4 regions of the Eubacterium sp. 1001713B170207_170306_E7 genome follow, and region 2 is predicted to be linked to each of the others. Evidence: predicted binding sites of a transcription regulator. Region 2 holds the regulator's gene; each other region holds the start of a gene.

What was found. The regulator Rex, encoded in region 2, represses fermentation and respiration genes when NADH is low (regulators of the CRP and FNR family bind a similar motif). The targets are predictions, from matches to a motif close to ATTGTTAANNNNTTAACAAT.
Region 1: the regulator Rex is predicted to act here: its motif matches at 1,984-2,003, upstream of I2B62_RS00770 (butyryl-CoA:acetate CoA-transferase).
Region 3: the regulator Rex is predicted to act here: its motif matches at 2,254-2,273, upstream of I2B62_RS05830 (acetyl-CoA C-acetyltransferase).
Region 4: the regulator Rex is predicted to act here: its motif matches at 2,138-2,157, upstream of acsD (acetyl-CoA decarbonylase/synthase complex subunit delta).

What each region holds. Positions count from the first base shown of each region.
Region 1 is NZ_JADMVE010000001.1:154,722-158,906, forward strand. It holds gene I2B62_RS00750 (DUF2089 domain-containing protein) at 1-82, shown strand, start outside; gene I2B62_RS00755 (hypothetical protein) at 151-576, shown strand; gene I2B62_RS00760 (hypothetical protein) at 594-857, shown strand; gene I2B62_RS00765 (hypothetical protein) at 971-1,891, shown strand; gene I2B62_RS00770 (butyryl-CoA:acetate CoA-transferase) at 2,029-3,381, shown strand; gene I2B62_RS00775 (hypothetical protein) at 3,800-4,057, shown strand; gene I2B62_RS00780 (helix-turn-helix domain-containing protein) at 4,103-4,185, opposite strand, start outside.
Region 2 is NZ_JADMVE010000004.1:412,700-416,884, reverse strand. It holds gene I2B62_RS12525 (DUF1538 domain-containing protein) at 1-194, shown strand, start outside; gene I2B62_RS12520 (DUF1538 domain-containing protein) at 191-955, shown strand; gene I2B62_RS12515 (P-II family nitrogen regulator) at 1,023-1,373, shown strand; gene I2B62_RS12510 (redox-sensing transcriptional repressor Rex) at 1,533-2,177, shown strand; cyclic di-GMP riboswitch class I at 2,275-2,360, shown strand; gene I2B62_RS12505 (EAL domain-containing protein) at 2,384-4,185, shown strand, end outside.
Region 3 is NZ_JADMVE010000002.1:100,651-104,835, forward strand. It holds gene I2B62_RS05825 (ABC-F family ATP-binding cassette domain-containing protein) at 98-1,996, opposite strand; gene I2B62_RS05830 (acetyl-CoA C-acetyltransferase) at 2,367-3,548, shown strand; gene I2B62_RS05835 (enoyl-CoA hydratase-related protein) at 3,705-4,185, shown strand, end outside.
Region 4 is NZ_JADMVE010000004.1:232,006-236,190, forward strand. It holds gene acsC (acetyl-CoA decarbonylase/synthase complex subunit gamma) at 1-1,021, opposite strand, end outside; gene acsD (acetyl-CoA decarbonylase/synthase complex subunit delta) at 1,041-1,976, opposite strand; gene I2B62_RS11765 (DUF3786 domain-containing protein) at 2,288-2,944, opposite strand; gene acsV (corrinoid activation/regeneration protein AcsV) at 2,958-4,185, opposite strand, start outside.

The sequences.
Region 1 (4,185 bases), on a different contig from region 2:
GAAAAAGGAGATTCTGGACGCCCTTGAAAATGGGGAGATCACGCCCGAGGAGGCTCTGGAGCAGATGAAAGAAACCGAATAGCGGCCCGGCAAAACAGGCATTAGAATTTGAGGGCAGAACCGGACAGGTCTGCAGAAAAGAGGAATATAATGGAAGAAAAAATGCGAATATTAAAAATGGTAGAAGAAGGCAAAATTTCCGCCGAGCAGGCAGTGGGCCTGCTGGACGCGTTGGGCCAGGCAGCTCCGGCAGAAGCCGGAACACCGGCGGACACCCCGGAAGGCAATTGGATCGAGCCTGTTAGCACGAAGGGTAGCGGCTACGATGACAAAATGCTGCGCGTGGTCGTGGATACCCCGGAAGGGGACAAGGTGAATGTGCAGCTGCCCGTTAAAATTGTGCAGCAGATGCTCAAGGTTACCGGTAAACTGCCGATCCAGTGGGAGGGCTCCGAGAAAATTGATCTGGAAGCCCTGACCACCGCCATTCTGGAATGTATTGATAATGAAACCCTTGGGACCATTGTGGATGTGAGTGCGTCAGATGGCTCGACCGTTAAAGTTTACATTGGCTGACCCTGGAGGAGCAACCCATGCACGTTGTAGTACATGAAGGCAACCTTCGGCTTTGGCTGCCCGTTCCGCTGCGGCTGGCCTCCCTCGCGGTTAACCTGGTGCCAGAGATCGCCTTTGTCAAAATGCGGGAGTCTGTTCCCGAGCCCTTCCGAGATCTGGTGACCAAGGATTATTTTAAGATGATCGTGCGGGACTGTACCTCTGTTCTGAGACAGTATAAGGGCCTCGAGATCGTCCACGTCGAGGCGAAGGAGGGTACTTATGTCTCCATCCGGATCTGACAAACAGGGACAGGCAGGAGATAAATATTTACCCTCGATAAAACGATTTCAAAACGCTATACTAAAGCAAAAGCTGCTTTAGTATAGCGTTTTTTTGGAAAGAGGTGTGAATCATGAAACAGGAAATCTACCGGATACGGGGCGGCCTGCTGGCCATTCTGTTTATCCTGCTGTACGCGGCCATTCAGGCCTTTTATGTCGAGTACATCAATGCAGCCAGCCAGAGCTTTTTAGAAAGCGGCGGCACGCTGGCGGTGCCGGTCTATATCCGGTCCATGTTCTGGGTGTACCTGGTGCTTCTGGGGGCCCTGATCGGGGGCATTGCCAACGACTTTAAACGCCGCAAAGCGCACTTGTCGGTTTTTAACCTGACCGTTGGCCTTGTGATGGCGGCTCTGGGCGCGTCCCTCACTGCCCTTATCGCGGTAGTCCCTCTGCGGGCCTCCCTCGCCAATGCTTCCAGCGGCCTTTTCCTTTTCGGCGGGGTTTTCCTGTATAAGGGGCTGCGTAGCGCGCCCAACCCTGAGCCCGTCTCCAAAAAAATCATGAACCTGATTCTGGCCATTATTCTTATCATGCTCTTTGTCGTCGCCTACGATCAGCTTCAGGCCCATATGACCGGGGCCATGGCGGCTGTGAGCATGGAGGAAAGAGTGGGGATAACAGGCAAAATCCTCGTGGTTTATAATTTTCTTGTCACGCCGCTGCTTACCCTGCTCCTGGCCGCAGGCGCCTGCTTTATCGCATGGTTCCACATGCCGAGACCAGTCTTTGACGTAAGACACCTGCTTTTTGCCTTGGTCTGCCTGGCGCTTTATGGGGGCATGGCTTATCTGATGCTTGTCGATCAGGCTTTCGGCCAGTTTTTAAATAATCTGTCGTTCAGCTCAGGAACTCAGATTATCAAAAGCGTCTGCTCGTCACTGGCCTTTACCCTGCCAGTATTTTCAGGACTTTACTTCCTCAAGGCCTTTTTCAGAGGCGCGCCGGAGGTATGGATCAAAAAAGGCGGCAGGAGCAGCAAAAAGAAATAAGCGAAACGCCGGAATGACAAAAAATTCCGTGTAATTTCTCGCTTTTTTTAAAAAACCAGCGGATAGTATGTTATAATAAGGGATAAGTAAACATTGACAATTGTTTAACTAAGAGCAATTCCAAATGGGAGGGAAAAATGAGTTTTATTAAAGAATATGCTGAAAAACTGGTAACGGCAGAAGAAGCTGTCAAGACTGTAAAATCCGGCGACTGGCTGGATTACGGCTGGTGCTCCGCCACAGCAAGAGAGCTGGATCGGGCACTGGCAGCCCATGTGGTCGAAAACGACCTGGTTGACCTCAAAATCCGCGGCGGGATCCTGATGTGGGTACCCGAGATTTTTAAAATCGAAGATCCGGCAGATCATATCACCTGGAATTCCTGGCACATGAGCGGCATCGAACGAAAGGCCATTGCCCAGGGCTTCGCCTACTACACACCGATCCGTTACTCCGAAATGCCGAGATACTACCGAGATTCCAAGCAGGATGTGGACGTGGCCATGTTCCAGGTCGCACCGATGGATGATCATGGTTATTTCAATTTTGGCCCCAACGCCTCACATATGATGGCAATGTGCGAACGCGCAAAAACAATCATTGTTGAAGTCAATAAAAATATGCCGAGATGCCTTGGCGGCTTTGAAGAAGCCATTCACATCTCTCAGGTCGATAAAATCGTCGAAGGTCCCAATCCCCTCATGGCAGAGCTGGGCGCTGGCGGTCCCGCAACCGATGTTGACAAAAAAGTTGCCGAACTGATCGTAGAAGAAATTCCGAACGGCGCATGCCTCCAGCTTGGTATCGGGGGAATGCCAAACGCTGTCGGTTCACTCATCGCCGAATCCGATCTGAAGGATCTGGGCGTTCACACCGAAATGTACGTCGATGCCTTTGTCGATATCGCGAAAGCCGGCAAAATCAACGGCTCCAGAAAAAATATCGACCGCTTCCGCCAGACCTACGCTTTTGGCGCAGGTACCCAGAAGCTGTATGATTATATCCATGACAATCCGCAGTGCATGAGCGCGCCGGTCGATTATACCAACGATATCCGCTCCATCTCTGCCATTGACGATTTCATGTCCATCAACAACGCTGTCGACGTTGACCTCTTTGGCCAGGTCAGTTCAGAATCCTCCGGGATCAAGCACATCAGCGGCGCTGGCGGACAGCTCGACTTTGTGCTGGGCGCTTACCTGTCAAACGGCGGAAAGAGCTTTATCTGCTGCTCCTCCACCTTTATGACAAGAGACGGCGAAATGAAGTCTCGTATTGTGCCGACGTTGCAGCCGGGTTCCGTTGTTACTGATACCCGTGCGAATATCCATTACCTGGTAACCGAGTACGGCAAGGTCAACCTTAAGGGGCTGTCCACCTGGGAAAAATGTGACGCTATTATCTCCGTAGCCCACCCGGATTTCCGCGACGAGCTCATCGCAGAAGCTGAAAAAATGCACATCTGGAGAAGAACCAATAAGGATAACTAAAACATTCAGGGATCAGCCAAAATCGGGCTGGTCCTTTTTTATTGAGATGATGTGTCAGAAAGTCAGGCCATCCTTTTATGGTTTGATCACATAATCGAGTCCAGTATGGGCGATTATGATCCCGGTGCTTAAGAAAACTTTAATTTATGTAAAAAGACGCAGCGCCCGCAAGTCCGCCCAGAAAGCGGCCGGCAGTGAATAAAAATATTTTATTGTTAAACAGATAACCAATAAAAGAAATTTTTATCTGAAATTCCTTGATTTTAAAGGATTAACCGTCTATAATAAGGATACAGCCAAAGAGCATATCGACAGAAAAGTAAAAAGTTTGTTTGCTTGGCGATTGCCAGTATAACGGTGACGGATGGTCAAATTTGTCCCCGCATGATGTTGGAATGTTAGGAGCCTTTAGTTTAAAATGAAAACAGATAATACGATCAAAAAAGAATATGCAACCTGGGAAGAATTTCAAAATAGACTTGAGCATGATATGGCAGTGATGAATAATGTGGAAAAAACCAAAAGAAGCAGAGTGACCGTCATTTTCAAAACTGCTGTAGTCAACGAGGAAACCGGAAAAATTAAAGTTAGCTTTAAAAAACAGAAGGACAGAAAATATACAAAGAAATCGAGAGCCATGCTGCCAGGGCTGAAGCAGTCCTGCCAGAAAATCTAAACGCAAAAGAGATGCGGCGCCAAAAAGGCACCGCATCTCTTTTTTTCATGGCCTGGCAAACTCGGACTGGTTTTTATAGGCTGTCCCCCAGTCCACCATGGAGTCGAGAATGGGCTTTAGGCTGTAGC
Region 2 (4,185 bases):
TGGCCCCTGTCGCCTTTGATTCTGGCGGCGTGACCACAGGTCCCATTACGGTGCCCTTTATCCTGAGTCTGGGCAGCGGGATCACCAGCGGTGTAAGAACCAGCAGGGAAGGAACAGACAGCTTTGGCATGGTCGCCCTGTCCTCTCTGGGGCCGGTGCTGGCCGTCATGATTTTGGGGGTGATCTTCAGATGAACCTGATCAGTCATTTATTGGATGGTATAACAGAGGTGGCATGGGAGGTTTTCCTGGCCATTCTGCCCATCGTCCTGATTTTTTTGTTTTTGAACGCCATTGGACTGCGGCTGCGGCCGCCGGTCATTAAGCGGATTATCGGCGGCTTTGTGGTAACCTACCTGGGACTGGTGCTTTTTCTCCAGGGAGTACATATCGCCTTTGTGCCCGCAGGTGAGTTTTTAGGCGCGGCCCTCGCGGAGCTTGAGTACAGCTGGATCCTTATTCCGCTGGGCTTTGCCATCGGCTTTCTGGTGGCCTTTGCCGAGCCGGCCGTCCAGGTCATGGTCAAGCAGGTTGAGGAAATGACCAGCGGCGCCATCAAGGCGCGGGTCATGCTGCTGGCCATCTCGCTGGGGGTGGCGCTGGCGGTTATGACAGCCATGATCCGGCTGCTGGTGGGCATTTCGCTGTGGTGGATTCTGATTCCTGGCTATATCCTGGCCTTTATTCTCGGCCGCTTTGTAGAGCCGAATTTTCTGGCCATGGCCTTTGACAACGGCGGAGTGGCCACAGGGCCCATGTGCTCGACCTTTATCCTGTCGCTTTCAGTAGCTGTGGCAGGTGCGACGCCGGGGCGCGATCCGCTGCTGGACGGCTTTGGCGTGGTGGCGCTGATCGCCCTCGCACCCATTCTGACAACCCTGCTGCTGGGCTTTTTTTACAGGCAGAAGGAGGCCTACAGAAAAAGGCAGTGTGAAAAGCAGGCCCGTGATGCTTAACCCGTATTGACATAAGATTTTAATCATATATAATATGTAGATTACTTAGCGAATGATGGAGGAAAAAATGGAAGACAGAAATAAAATTAAGACCGAGCTGATTGTGGTGATTGTGGAAAAGGATATGTCCGGCGAGGTCATCGACGCCGCCAAGCAGGGCGGGGCCGACGGCGCGACCGTCATGTACGGGCGCGGGTCCGGTATCCATGAAAACGCGCGGTTTTTTGGCATTACCATTGAGCCGGAAAAGGAGATTGTCCTGATTCTGGTGGACGCGGCGATCCGAAAGGCGGTGCTCTGCTCGATTCAGAAAAAAATTGAAATCGACAAGCCGGGTATGGGCATCGCCTTTGTGCTGGATGTGGCCAAGGTGATCGGCAGTCCGCATCTTAATCTGATGTCCGACATCACCGATTAATTGCTTTTCAAGACACTGCAAAGGCATTTGTTTGCGGGATTTCTGAAGGAATCAAAAAACTTTGACAAATTTTTAATTAATTCGGTCATAAAAATTGACGTTTTTTTAACAACTTGATATAATAAAAAGGATAAGTACGACGCAGGAGGGGAGTGCAGAATGCAAACTTTTTCAAAAAGGGTATCGATGACAGTTGTTAAGCGTCTGCCCAAGTATTACCAGTATTTAACCGATTTACAGGATCAACATATTGAAAAAATCTCGTCTAAGGAGCTGGCGGCTATGATGGGGCTGACCGCCTCGCAGATCCGTCAGGATTTGAATTCCTTCGGCGCGTACGGTCAGCAGGGGTACGGCTATAAGGTAAAAGAGCTGAAGGAAGCTATCCGCAAGATTCTGGGGTTGGACCTCCAGTATAACTGCATTATCATCGGTTCTGGGAACCTGGGCCATGCCATTGTCAATTACGAGCGCTTTAAGGAAGAGGGCATTCATTTCAAGGCCATGTTTGACGTGGATCCGGATCAGATCGGTAAAAAGGTGGGCAATGTGACCGTATACCACATGGACGATCTCGACGCCTTTGTGGCGCATCACAAGATTGACATCTGTATCCTGAGTGTACCGCAGCAGGTTGGGCAGGAAACCACAGACCATGTTGTAGAGCTCGGAATCAAGGCTATTTTGAACTTCGTGCCTCTGGACCTGACAGTGCCGGATGATGTGGTGGTTGAGAGTGTGAACATCACCGACAGCCTGTTTACATTAACCTATCTGATTAACGAAGAGGATGACAGCGAATAAAGCGAAATACAGCAGGCTTACGCCTGCTTTTTTTGTAAAAAATAGGAGTTGTGTTTCAAAAATAATTATTATATAATAGAATGAAATATAAACGAAACTAATACTAGGGCAAATCTGCTGAAAAACAGAGACGCAAAGCTACAGGGCCTAAACAGATATACTGTAGGGCAGCCAGCTGCAGTTAAACCCATAATAGGAGCTGTGAAATGGCAGGGAAAAAGACAAATGAAACCATTGAAAATAATGTTTATAGTGTAGCTTTGCGCAATATTTACGACGAGCTCTATGAACTGAATGTGACCAAAAATCGTTATCGGCTCATCTATCATGTCGAGGGTAAATACGTCATCCCGGCAAAAGACGGGGCTTTATCAGACGGCATTGCCGATGTGGCTGCTCACATGATCCATCCGGAGGATTCGAGACGTTTTTTGGATTTTTTTGATATTGACAAAATACACGCGGTTTTGGATTCCGGAAAAACCAGTGTCATCGGAGAGTTTAGAAAGCTGTGGGTGGACGGCGTTTATCACTGGGCTTCGCTGACGGTTTTTCCGGCAGAAATTGAGGGCGAGCAGGATGAGATCCTGCTCTGCTTTATCATGGACATTGAATATAAAAAGCAGCTGGAGGCCGTGGAGAAGGAAAACGAAACGCTCCAGAAAAAGCAGGTGGACGACGAGCGCTACCGTCTGGTCGTGGGTCAGACAAACACCCTGGTGTTTGAGTGGAACATTGAGACCGGTAAGCGCTATTACGCACCGGAGTTTTCGCAAAATTTTATGGGCCGCTATGATGGCCGGGATATCAAAATAATCTGGCTGAACGACGGAGTCGTCCATCCCGAGGACATTAAGACATTAAAGCAGAAAATGAGCATGGACGCCATCAGCAATGGGCAGGTAGAGCTGGAAATCCGCCTTTGCAATAAAAAGGGCCGCTATGTCTGGTGCAAGATCGTATTTAATGTGCTGTACAACGAAGGCGGCGGACTTAACCGGGTGATCGGCACTCTGAACAACATCGACGAGTCCAAACGCGCCCACGAGACGCTGAAGTACCGGGCAGAATTTGATATGCTGACCGGTATCTATAACATCAACACCTTCTACACTCAGGCAGAAAAGCTGATCCAGGAGCACCCAGAGCAGAAGTATGCCGTGGTGCGCCTGGATGTTAACCGGTTTAAGTTTATTAACGATCTGTACGGGCGTGAGGAGGGCAACCGGCTGCTCCGTTTTATGGCAACGGTTATTTCGTCTCATATGGGCCCGCTGGACGCCTTTGGGCGCATGAACAGCGACGTGTTCTGCCTCTGTGTGTCCTACGGCTCCGGCAGGCCTCTGCTTGCGCGTATCCAGAAGATACTCGAAGAAATCAACCGGTATTCAGAAACCTATCAGGTGATGCCCTCCTGCGGTATCTGCATTGTGAGGGACCGGAGCGTCCAGATCAGTATTCTCTGTGACTGGGCAAATCTGGCCCAGAAGACCATAAAGGGGAGTCTGATCAAACAGTGGGCCTTTTATGATAAAAAGCTGAGGGCCAAGCAGCTTGAGGAGCAGCGGATTGAAAACGAGATGGATGACGCGCTGAAGAAGGGCCAGTTTAAGGTGTATCTCCAGCCCAAGCACAATGTGCAGACAGGCGAAGTGATCGGTGCGGAAGCGCTGGTACGCTGGGATCATCCCGAAAGGGGATTCCTGACACCTTACCGTTTTATCCCGCTTTTTGAGCGCAATGGCTTTATTATCAAGCTGGACGAATACGTTTGGGAGGAAACCTGCCGAATGATAAAATCCTGGCTGGACAGGGGAATGGAAGCGGTTCCGGTATCAGTCAATGTGTCCAGAGTGCAGGTGTATAACCCGAATTTTTATAAAAAGCTGCTGCACATCATAAGACGCTACGATATTCCCAAGGAGCTGCTGGAGGTTGAGCTGACAGAGAGCAGCTTTGTGGAGAACACGGTGGATCTGTACCACGGCATGGAGCGGCTCAGTGAGGA
Region 3 (4,185 bases), on a different contig from region 2:
CCCGCCGGCACGGTGTGTGCCGGCGGGTTTTTTGACTGTTGAATTCAGATTTTCTTCCTATTTATATTAAGGGATAAATTCAGATTCAGGAGTAAAGTCAGCTGCTGACAGCTTTTCCAGCATTCTTAATGCCTTCCAGGTATTCCTTCCGTTCCATTTTCTCGAGCAGGGTTTCCTCGGACTGGTCTTTTTCCTCACTCAGAGCCTGGAGGCGGGTGTAGTCTGTTGTAATGCCGGCCATCTCACGGTCGATTTCCTCCAGGCGGATTTCCAGGGCCTCCATCTCCGTGTCGATATGGTCATATTCCTGCTGCTCCCGATAGCTCAGGCGAATGGTTTTTGACCGGACCTTTTCGGTTTTCGCCTCACTGGGCTTGTTGCTGGCCGGTTCATTGTCCTTGCCGGCGTGCTTGGCCATGTAGTCGGTGAAATTACCGGTCTGCACCAGGATCTCGCCACCGCCGGTAAAGGAGAAGATGGTGTCGCACACCCGGTCCAGGAAGTAGCGGTCATGAGAAACAGTGAGCACGCTGCCCTGGAAATCGTCCAGGTAGTTTTCCAGGATTTTGAGGGTGTCGATGTCCAGGTCATTGGTGGGCTCGTCGAGCAGCAGTACATTGGGCGCGGACATAAGGATGCGGAGCAGGTACAGCCGCCGCCGTTCACCGCCGGAGAGCTCTGAGATACGAATCCACTGAGCAGTGCGGTCAAAAAGAAACAGCTCCATCATCTGGGCCGCGGTAATGACCTCGCCCCGGGCGTTCTCTACGGTTTCTGCACCCTCGCGGATGTACTCGATGGCCCGCAGGCTCAGGTCCATGTCCTCGGATTCCTGTGAGAAATAGCCGATTTTGACTGTGTCACCAATGACGATGCTGCCGCTGTCCGGCCGGATTTTCCCCGCAATCAGGTTGAGCAGGGTCGATTTTCCCCGGCCATTTTTTCCGATGATGCCGACGCGCTCGTCCGGGTCGAAGATGAAGCTGAAGTCCTTCACCACACACTGGCCCTTAAAGGCCTTGGATACGTGATCCATGTCCACCACCTGTTTACCCAGCCGTGTGAACCCCACGTTGATCTCAAGGAAGTCCTCGCCCAGGTCGGCGGCGCTGTTTTTAATGTCCTCAAAGCGCTGGATCCGGGCTTTCTGCTTGGTGGTTCTTGCCCGGGCGCCCCTGCGGATCCACGCCAGCTCGCGCCGGTACAGGTTCTGCCGCTTCTGCTCCATAACGCTCTCGAACTCCTTGCGGGCGGCCTTTTTTTCGACGAACTCGGAGTAATTGCCGGTATATTCGTACAGTTTTCCGCCGTCCAGTTCCATGGTCTTGTTGACCACCCGGTCCAGGAAGTAGCGGTCATGGGTGACCATCAGGAGCGCGCCCCTGCGGTTTTCCAGATATTTTTCGAGCCAGGTGATGGTTTCGTTGTCCAGGTGGTTCGTGGGCTCATCGAGGATCAGGAGGTCGCAGGGGGTCAGCAGCACAGAGGCCATGGCCACACGCTTACGCTGGCCGCCGGACAGGGCGCCGATGGTTTTGTCAAAATCCTTGATGCCCAGCTGTGTTAATATGGTTTCCACCTGGGATTTCAGGTTCCACAGGCCTGCGGCGTCGATGGTATCGGTCAGACCCAGCAGGTGCTTCTGGAGCTTTTCGTCCTCGGGATAGCGGGCCAGAAGGTCCAAGGTACTTTCGTAATCGCGCAGGGTGTTCATTTCCGGGGTGTCGGCCCGGAAGACCTGGGCCAGGACGGTGGCGCAGGGGTCAAGCTCGGGCGTCTGGGCCAGGTATTCGATACGTTTGGCGCCATAGACTCGGATTTCGCCGGCGTCGGGGCTGTCCTGTCCGGCCACAATCCGCAGCATGGACGTCTTGCCGGTACCATTAATACCAATGACACCGATTTTATCGCTGTCCTCGATGTTAAAGCTGATTTCTTCAAAAAGGGTCTTGACCCCGTAGGTTTTTTTAAGGTTGATGACGGATAATAGATTCATGATTTTCTTTTCTTTCTTTCAGCGGTTTTCTTAAGGGCTATTTTAACACAGATTGCGTCAAGAAAAAAGAAATCAAAAAATAAGGCTAATTTAAAGCTTTATTGAGTAGTATAAAGATACAATAAAACACCACTTATGGAGGATTTGTAGGATTATAGAGGGTCAATATACCTGTATATACATATTTCACAAAAAAAGACCGTTTAATAACAGAATTTTCCTGTAATCTATTGCAAATTGGCTGGATATGTGGTAGTATTGTTATATATTTAACAGATACTCCTTTTGTTCTATAAATGGACAGTTGGAGTATAAGATAAATTATCAAATATTCACATGGAAATGTGAGAATTAATGGAGGGAATTTTAAGTGGCAAAAGAAGTAGTATTAGCTGGTGCTGTCCGTACAGCAATTGGTAGTTTTGGTGGTTCCTTGGCAAACGTTCCAGTTGTAGACCTGGGAAGCATTGTTATCAAAGAAGCATTAAACCGCGCAGGCGTTAAACCTGAAGATGTTGATGAAGTATTAATGGGTTGTGTACTGCAGGCTGCCCAGGGACAGAGTGTTGCCCGTCAGTCCGCTGTAAACGCTGGTATTCCGGTTGAAGTACCTGCTTTAACACTGAATAACTTATGCGGCTCTGGTTTGAAATGTATCAATCTGGCAGCTGCTATGATTCAGGCTGGCGAAGCCGATATCATTGTTGCCGGCGGTATGGAAAGCATGTCCAGCGCTGCTTACGCGGTTCCAAAGGGACGCTATGGCTACAGAATGGGCGACGGCCAGTTCATCGATACCATGATCAAAGACGGTTTAACCGATGCGTTCAACCACTATCACATGGGGATTACCGCTGAAAACGTCGCAGAACAGTATGATGTAACCCGTGAAGACCAGGATGATTTCGCAGCCAAGAGCCAGCAGAAATGTGAAGCTGCTCAGGCAGCAGGCCGTTTCGACGACGAAATCGTACCGGTTCCGGTAAAAGTTAAAAAAGAAATGGTTGACTTTAAAGTTGACGAATTCCCAAGAAAAGGCGTTACCGCTGAAGGCATTGCTAAAATGCGTCCGGCTTTCAAAAAAGATGGTACCGTAACAGCTGCCAACGCTTCCGGTATCAATGATGGCGCTGCCGCTATCGTTGTAATGTCTGCTGAAAAAGCCAAAGAATTAGGCGTTAAGCCAATGGCTAAATTTGTTGTCGGCGCTTCCGCTGGCGTTGATCCTTCCATCATGGGCGTAGGACCAATTTTCTCCAGCCGCAAAGCGTTAGATAAAGCTGGTTTAACCATCGACGACATGGACCTGGTAGAAGCAAACGAAGCTTTCGCTGCTCAGTCCTGCGCAGTTGGAAAAACTTTAAACATTCCTGAAGATAAATTAAATGTCAACGGCGGCGCGATCGCCTTAGGTCATCCGGTAGGTGCTTCCGGTGCCCGCATCATGGTTACCTTACTGCACGAAATGCAGAAACGCGGCGCTAAAAAAGGTCTTGCGACCTTATGTGTCGGCGGCGGTATGGGTGTATCCACCATCGTTGAAATGGACTAATTTTGCGCAGATAAAGGACGAATTACTGCAGTGCTCCCCCTTTCCCACTTACGCCTAAATGGGCTGATTCGCGGGAAAGGGACTGAGCCTTGTATTTCGGCCTTTCTCTTAGTGAAAATAAAGGATTTTATCAATTAAGGAGAGAAGGTAATTACAATGGGTTTTGTTAAATATGAACCACAGGGTGCCGTTGCTGTCATCACCATCGACCGTGAAAAGGCTTTAAACGCTTTAAACAGCGAAGTCCTTGAAGATCTGGAAAAAGTGATCGACGGCGTTGACCTCGATACGATTCGCTGCCTGGTTATCACAGGCGCTGGTCAGAAATCTTTTGTTGCCGGTGCAGACATCGGTGAAATGAGCAGCCTGACTCAGGCTGAAGGCGAAGCCTTCGGTAAAAAAGGCAACGATATTTTCAGAAAGATCGAAACCTTACCGATCCCGGTGATCGCTGCGGTTAACGGTTTTGCCCTTGGCGGCGGCTGCGAACTGTCTATGTCCTGTGACATTCGTCTGGCTTCTGAAAACGCAACCTTTGGCCAGCCGGAAGTCGGCTTGGGCATCACCGCTGGTTTCGGCGGCACACAGCGTCTTGCACGCCTGATCCCGACCGGTAAAGCAAAGGAAATGCTGTACG
Region 4 (4,185 bases), 180 kb from region 2:
CGGTAACCAGTACAGGTGCGTTGTCGTCAGCTTTATTGAATTCGTAGATGGTCGGTTCGACACGCATTGGTTTCTGAGGATCGGTAAAGATGTTTTGTCTTAAGCCGAACAGCGGCAGAGCCTGTTTGAAATCCATATCGCTCATTACGATGATGGAGCCATAGCGCAGAACAAAAGCAGAAGCTAAGGCAACTTCCATCTGTTCGCAGCAGGCAAGCTTGTTAACAAATACAACTGAAGGATAGCCGAAGGTTCTGTCATCGCCCTTCAGAGTGTTGGTACGGATGGTTACAGCGTTGTTGTAAGCTTCTTTGACAGAGCTGTCGCCAACGTTCAGAACCAGGTTCTTGTAGCCAGCGGCTTCAATTTTTTCAACAACGTCATGTAATTCTTCGATTGAACCGGCAGAAACGCCCAGTACAACGTCAGCAGCTTTGGCAACTTCTACCATCGCGTCGGCGTTTGCAGGGGTAGCGCCCATTAAGATACCCTTAGCAGCCTTGATTGCTTCAGCGGCTTCCTTAGCCACATCAACATCTTCTACAACTGCCATTGGCACACGGCCCAGTTCGATCACTTTAGCGATCAGGTCTAAGAATTTAGCCTTGTCAGCAGCATAACGTACAGAAGCGACTTCTACACACATTAATTCGCCGATACGGTCATATTTAACAGCTTCTAAATGCGCTACCTTCTTGGCGATTTCATCGTCAGAATCGGCATCTGAGAATTCAACTGCGAATAAAGCCTTGCTGACATAAGTTTTTTCATGTCTGAATAATACGGTTTCGCCGCCCAGAGCACATTCTGTGTCGCCGGTTCCGATCTTGATTGTTTTCATCGGAGGAGCGGTAGCTTCAGATAACTGAGCTTTAGCTTCGTCTGTAATATACGGGCATTTGTCAATTTCTGCAGCGCCAGCGGCTACTTTCATTGAGAATGCCATACATGTAGGGAATCCACATTCCTTACAGTTTTTCTTAGGAGTCAGTTTAAAAATATCTAAACCTTTTACTGCCATTTTTTTGCGCCTACCTTTCCTAACCTACTAACTCTTTGATAAAGTTTTTAATCACTTTAGCTGATTCCGGATGTTTAACAATAACAGCGTTTGAGCCGCCGATTAAGCAAGAAGCTGCAGTGGAAACTTCCATAGCGATACCACGTTCTTCCTGATTTCCCCATTCAGGAGCTTCTTCTTCAGTGAATACGGCTTCTTTTACGCCCCAGGCTTCGTCGCCGACATTGGTCATGATTGGCATCTGCAGGTCGGTATCGTTCTGGCCTAAAGCAGCTAAACGGATACGGTCCATTGTAGAAGCAACATATTCAAAACCATAGCCAACAGCCGCGGTTCCAACATCCATGATGATGTTTCCGCCGTCAACACCTAACTGTGTCAACAGGATATTTAACTGTTTTGCAAGGTTGATATCAACAGCAGACTGGCCGGATACTTTGTGGCCGTCAGCATTACCTGCTACGCCAACAGATTTGTAGTTATCTTCAACAGCTGAGAATAAAACAGCGTTTTTGCCAGACAGCGCCTGAGAAACCTTAACCAGTAAATCACCGTCTTTTTCAGCGTTGTTGCAGCCGGCAATAACCAGCGGAAGATCGACAGCCGCTTCGACAGCTTTAGCGATCTCAACACATTCTTCAGATGATTTGTTAGCGCCGTTAGGATCGGCACTGATTAATTTTAACGCAATAAACTGTGCGTCTGTATTGTCCTGTACATATTTTGCCCATGCTGCAGGATCCTTTACGACATCACCGTAAGCGTCAACCAGACATTTTTCCCAATCTTCTGGGTAACTGTCTAAAATTTCGACACCAACAACCGGTGCGTTTCCTTCACCACTTAAAAATGGTAATCCTTTTTCTCCTCCGAGGGTAATCGCTGCATCTCCAACACCAATTACACACTCATTGATCTTGCCACTAAACTTTTGTTCTGCTTTTTTGAATGGCATTTCCTCGTTACCTCCTAACTCGTTCTTGTTAGTATTTTTTTATATTTCAAAGCCCGGAATCGTTTTGTGAACATGACAAATTCCGGTTGCTTTAAAATTTCAATTGAAAATAAACCGGTGTACACAGACTTGTATATATAAGTATACACATATACTACTATCTTGTTATAAGTTTGTCAAACATTTTTCGACCAAAAACAAAAATTTACCCGTCTTTCTAAAGCTTTTAATTCGCAGTTATTTAGTAGGTTTAAATGATTTCATGAAACCCCTGAAAACGTCCCCGTAAATAAATGCGTTATTACTATATTTTACAGGTTTTCCTCCGCTTTTGCCAGCCGTTTCAGAGCCGGGATAAAAATATCTCCCATGACCGCCAGGTCCTCGGCGTCAAAGCCTGAGGTGATATTGCTGTCGAACAGAATCTGTGCTTCCGGCGGGAACTCATCGTCCCCCAGCCAGAGAATCACGGTCAGATACATGTTGTTGATAAACTCAAACCGGTAGGATAAATCCCCATGCTTTTTGGGCTCCGCGTTCAGCTTTTCCATGGCCCGCTTCAGACCTTCGACGTCGTAGTTGAAGGTAAAGGCAAAGCGCTTAAGGCAGCGGCCCTCAAAGCTTTTAAAATAGTGGTTCCCCCCCGAAATATCCCGGTATGCGATGGTGGTGCCCATGGGCGGTACGCCCTGGGCGTTAAGCAGATAACGCAGGATCATGGTCATAGGCTTGTAATCGTCAAAGGCGCTTCCGTCTTTTAAAAGCACGTCGCCTTCAGGGTATTTCACTCTGTACACCTCACCCATCAGCGTTACAGTAAACATCTGTGTTTCGGGGTCATAGGGACAGGTGGACCGCTCCGCCATCTCCAGCGGGTCCTTATCTTTTATCAGATTTTTATAATGATCATAGGGCAGCTTGTCTTTTCGCTTTTCTTCGATGGCTGCTTCTATTTCAGAATTTAGCATTGGTTACCTCTGTCTATTTTTGCAGGCTTGGGAACAGGCTCATATCCGTATGCGGGATAAAGCAGGCCGATATGAAGGCGTCCATATAAGCAGGGTGAACACTGAGCTCCATATAAGTCATATTCTGTCCAATTTCTGCGATTTTTTCTTTTCCCTCAGCCAGTGTCAGGGCCAGATAGCACCCCTGCATTGAGCTGTTTCCAATATAGTAGTACTTGTCAACCGGGATATCCGGGAGCATTCCCAAAGCAATGGCGTTTTCGATGCCGAGATTGCTGCCGATTCCTCCGGCCACATACACATTTTCAAGCACCTCAATCGGCATATCCATGCTTTCCATCAGGGTGTGGATGGCTGAGAACACAGCCCCCTTTGCCTTGATAAAGCTGTCGATGTCAATCTCTGTGATGTAGATATCCTTGGCACTGCCGTCCAGCTCCTTTGAGCAGACAAAGTAGCGCCCAATGTCGTATTCGTCAAAGGCGATCCGCGGATTGCCGATATCCTTGCTGATACGGCCCTTGCCATCAATAATGCCGGTCCGCTTCATCTCGCAGATAAGGTCGATGATACCGGAACCGCAGACGCCTACCGGCGCTTCTCCGCCAATGGTTGAAAAACTCGCCTTTAATGTGGCGTCGTCAATTTTGACTTCTTCAATGGCGCCTGGAACCGCGCGGGTCCCGCAGCTGATTTCTCCGCCTTCAAAGGCCGGGCCTGCTGAGCAGGCGCAGGTCATCATAAAGTCCTTATTGCCAAAGACGATCTCGCCGTTGGTCCCAAGGTCCACCAGCATGGTAAATTCTTCCTGAAGCCAAACCGGAACAGCGAATACGCCAGCGGTAATATCGCCCCCAACATAGCTTGCCACCGATGGCGCCAGGTAGACCCGGCCCTCGGGATTGATGCGGATACCGATTTCCGTGCTCTTCATTTCAGGAATCGTATTGACACCGGGAATAAAGGGCTCCCGTCTCAGATGATCTGGATTGATTCCCAGCAGCAGATGGGTCATGGTCGTGTTGCCGGCCGCGCACATCTCATAGATGTCATCTGTGGTAATCCCGGCGGACTGAACCATCTGGCCGATCAGCGGATTGATGGTTTCCTCAATAATCGCGTCCCGCAGCTTTCTCAGGCCGCCGGGCTTTTCGGTATAAACAATCCGGTTGATGACATCGCCGCCGTATTTAACCTGAGCATTTCCCATGGAGGCCTTGGAAACAATTTCGTTGGTATCC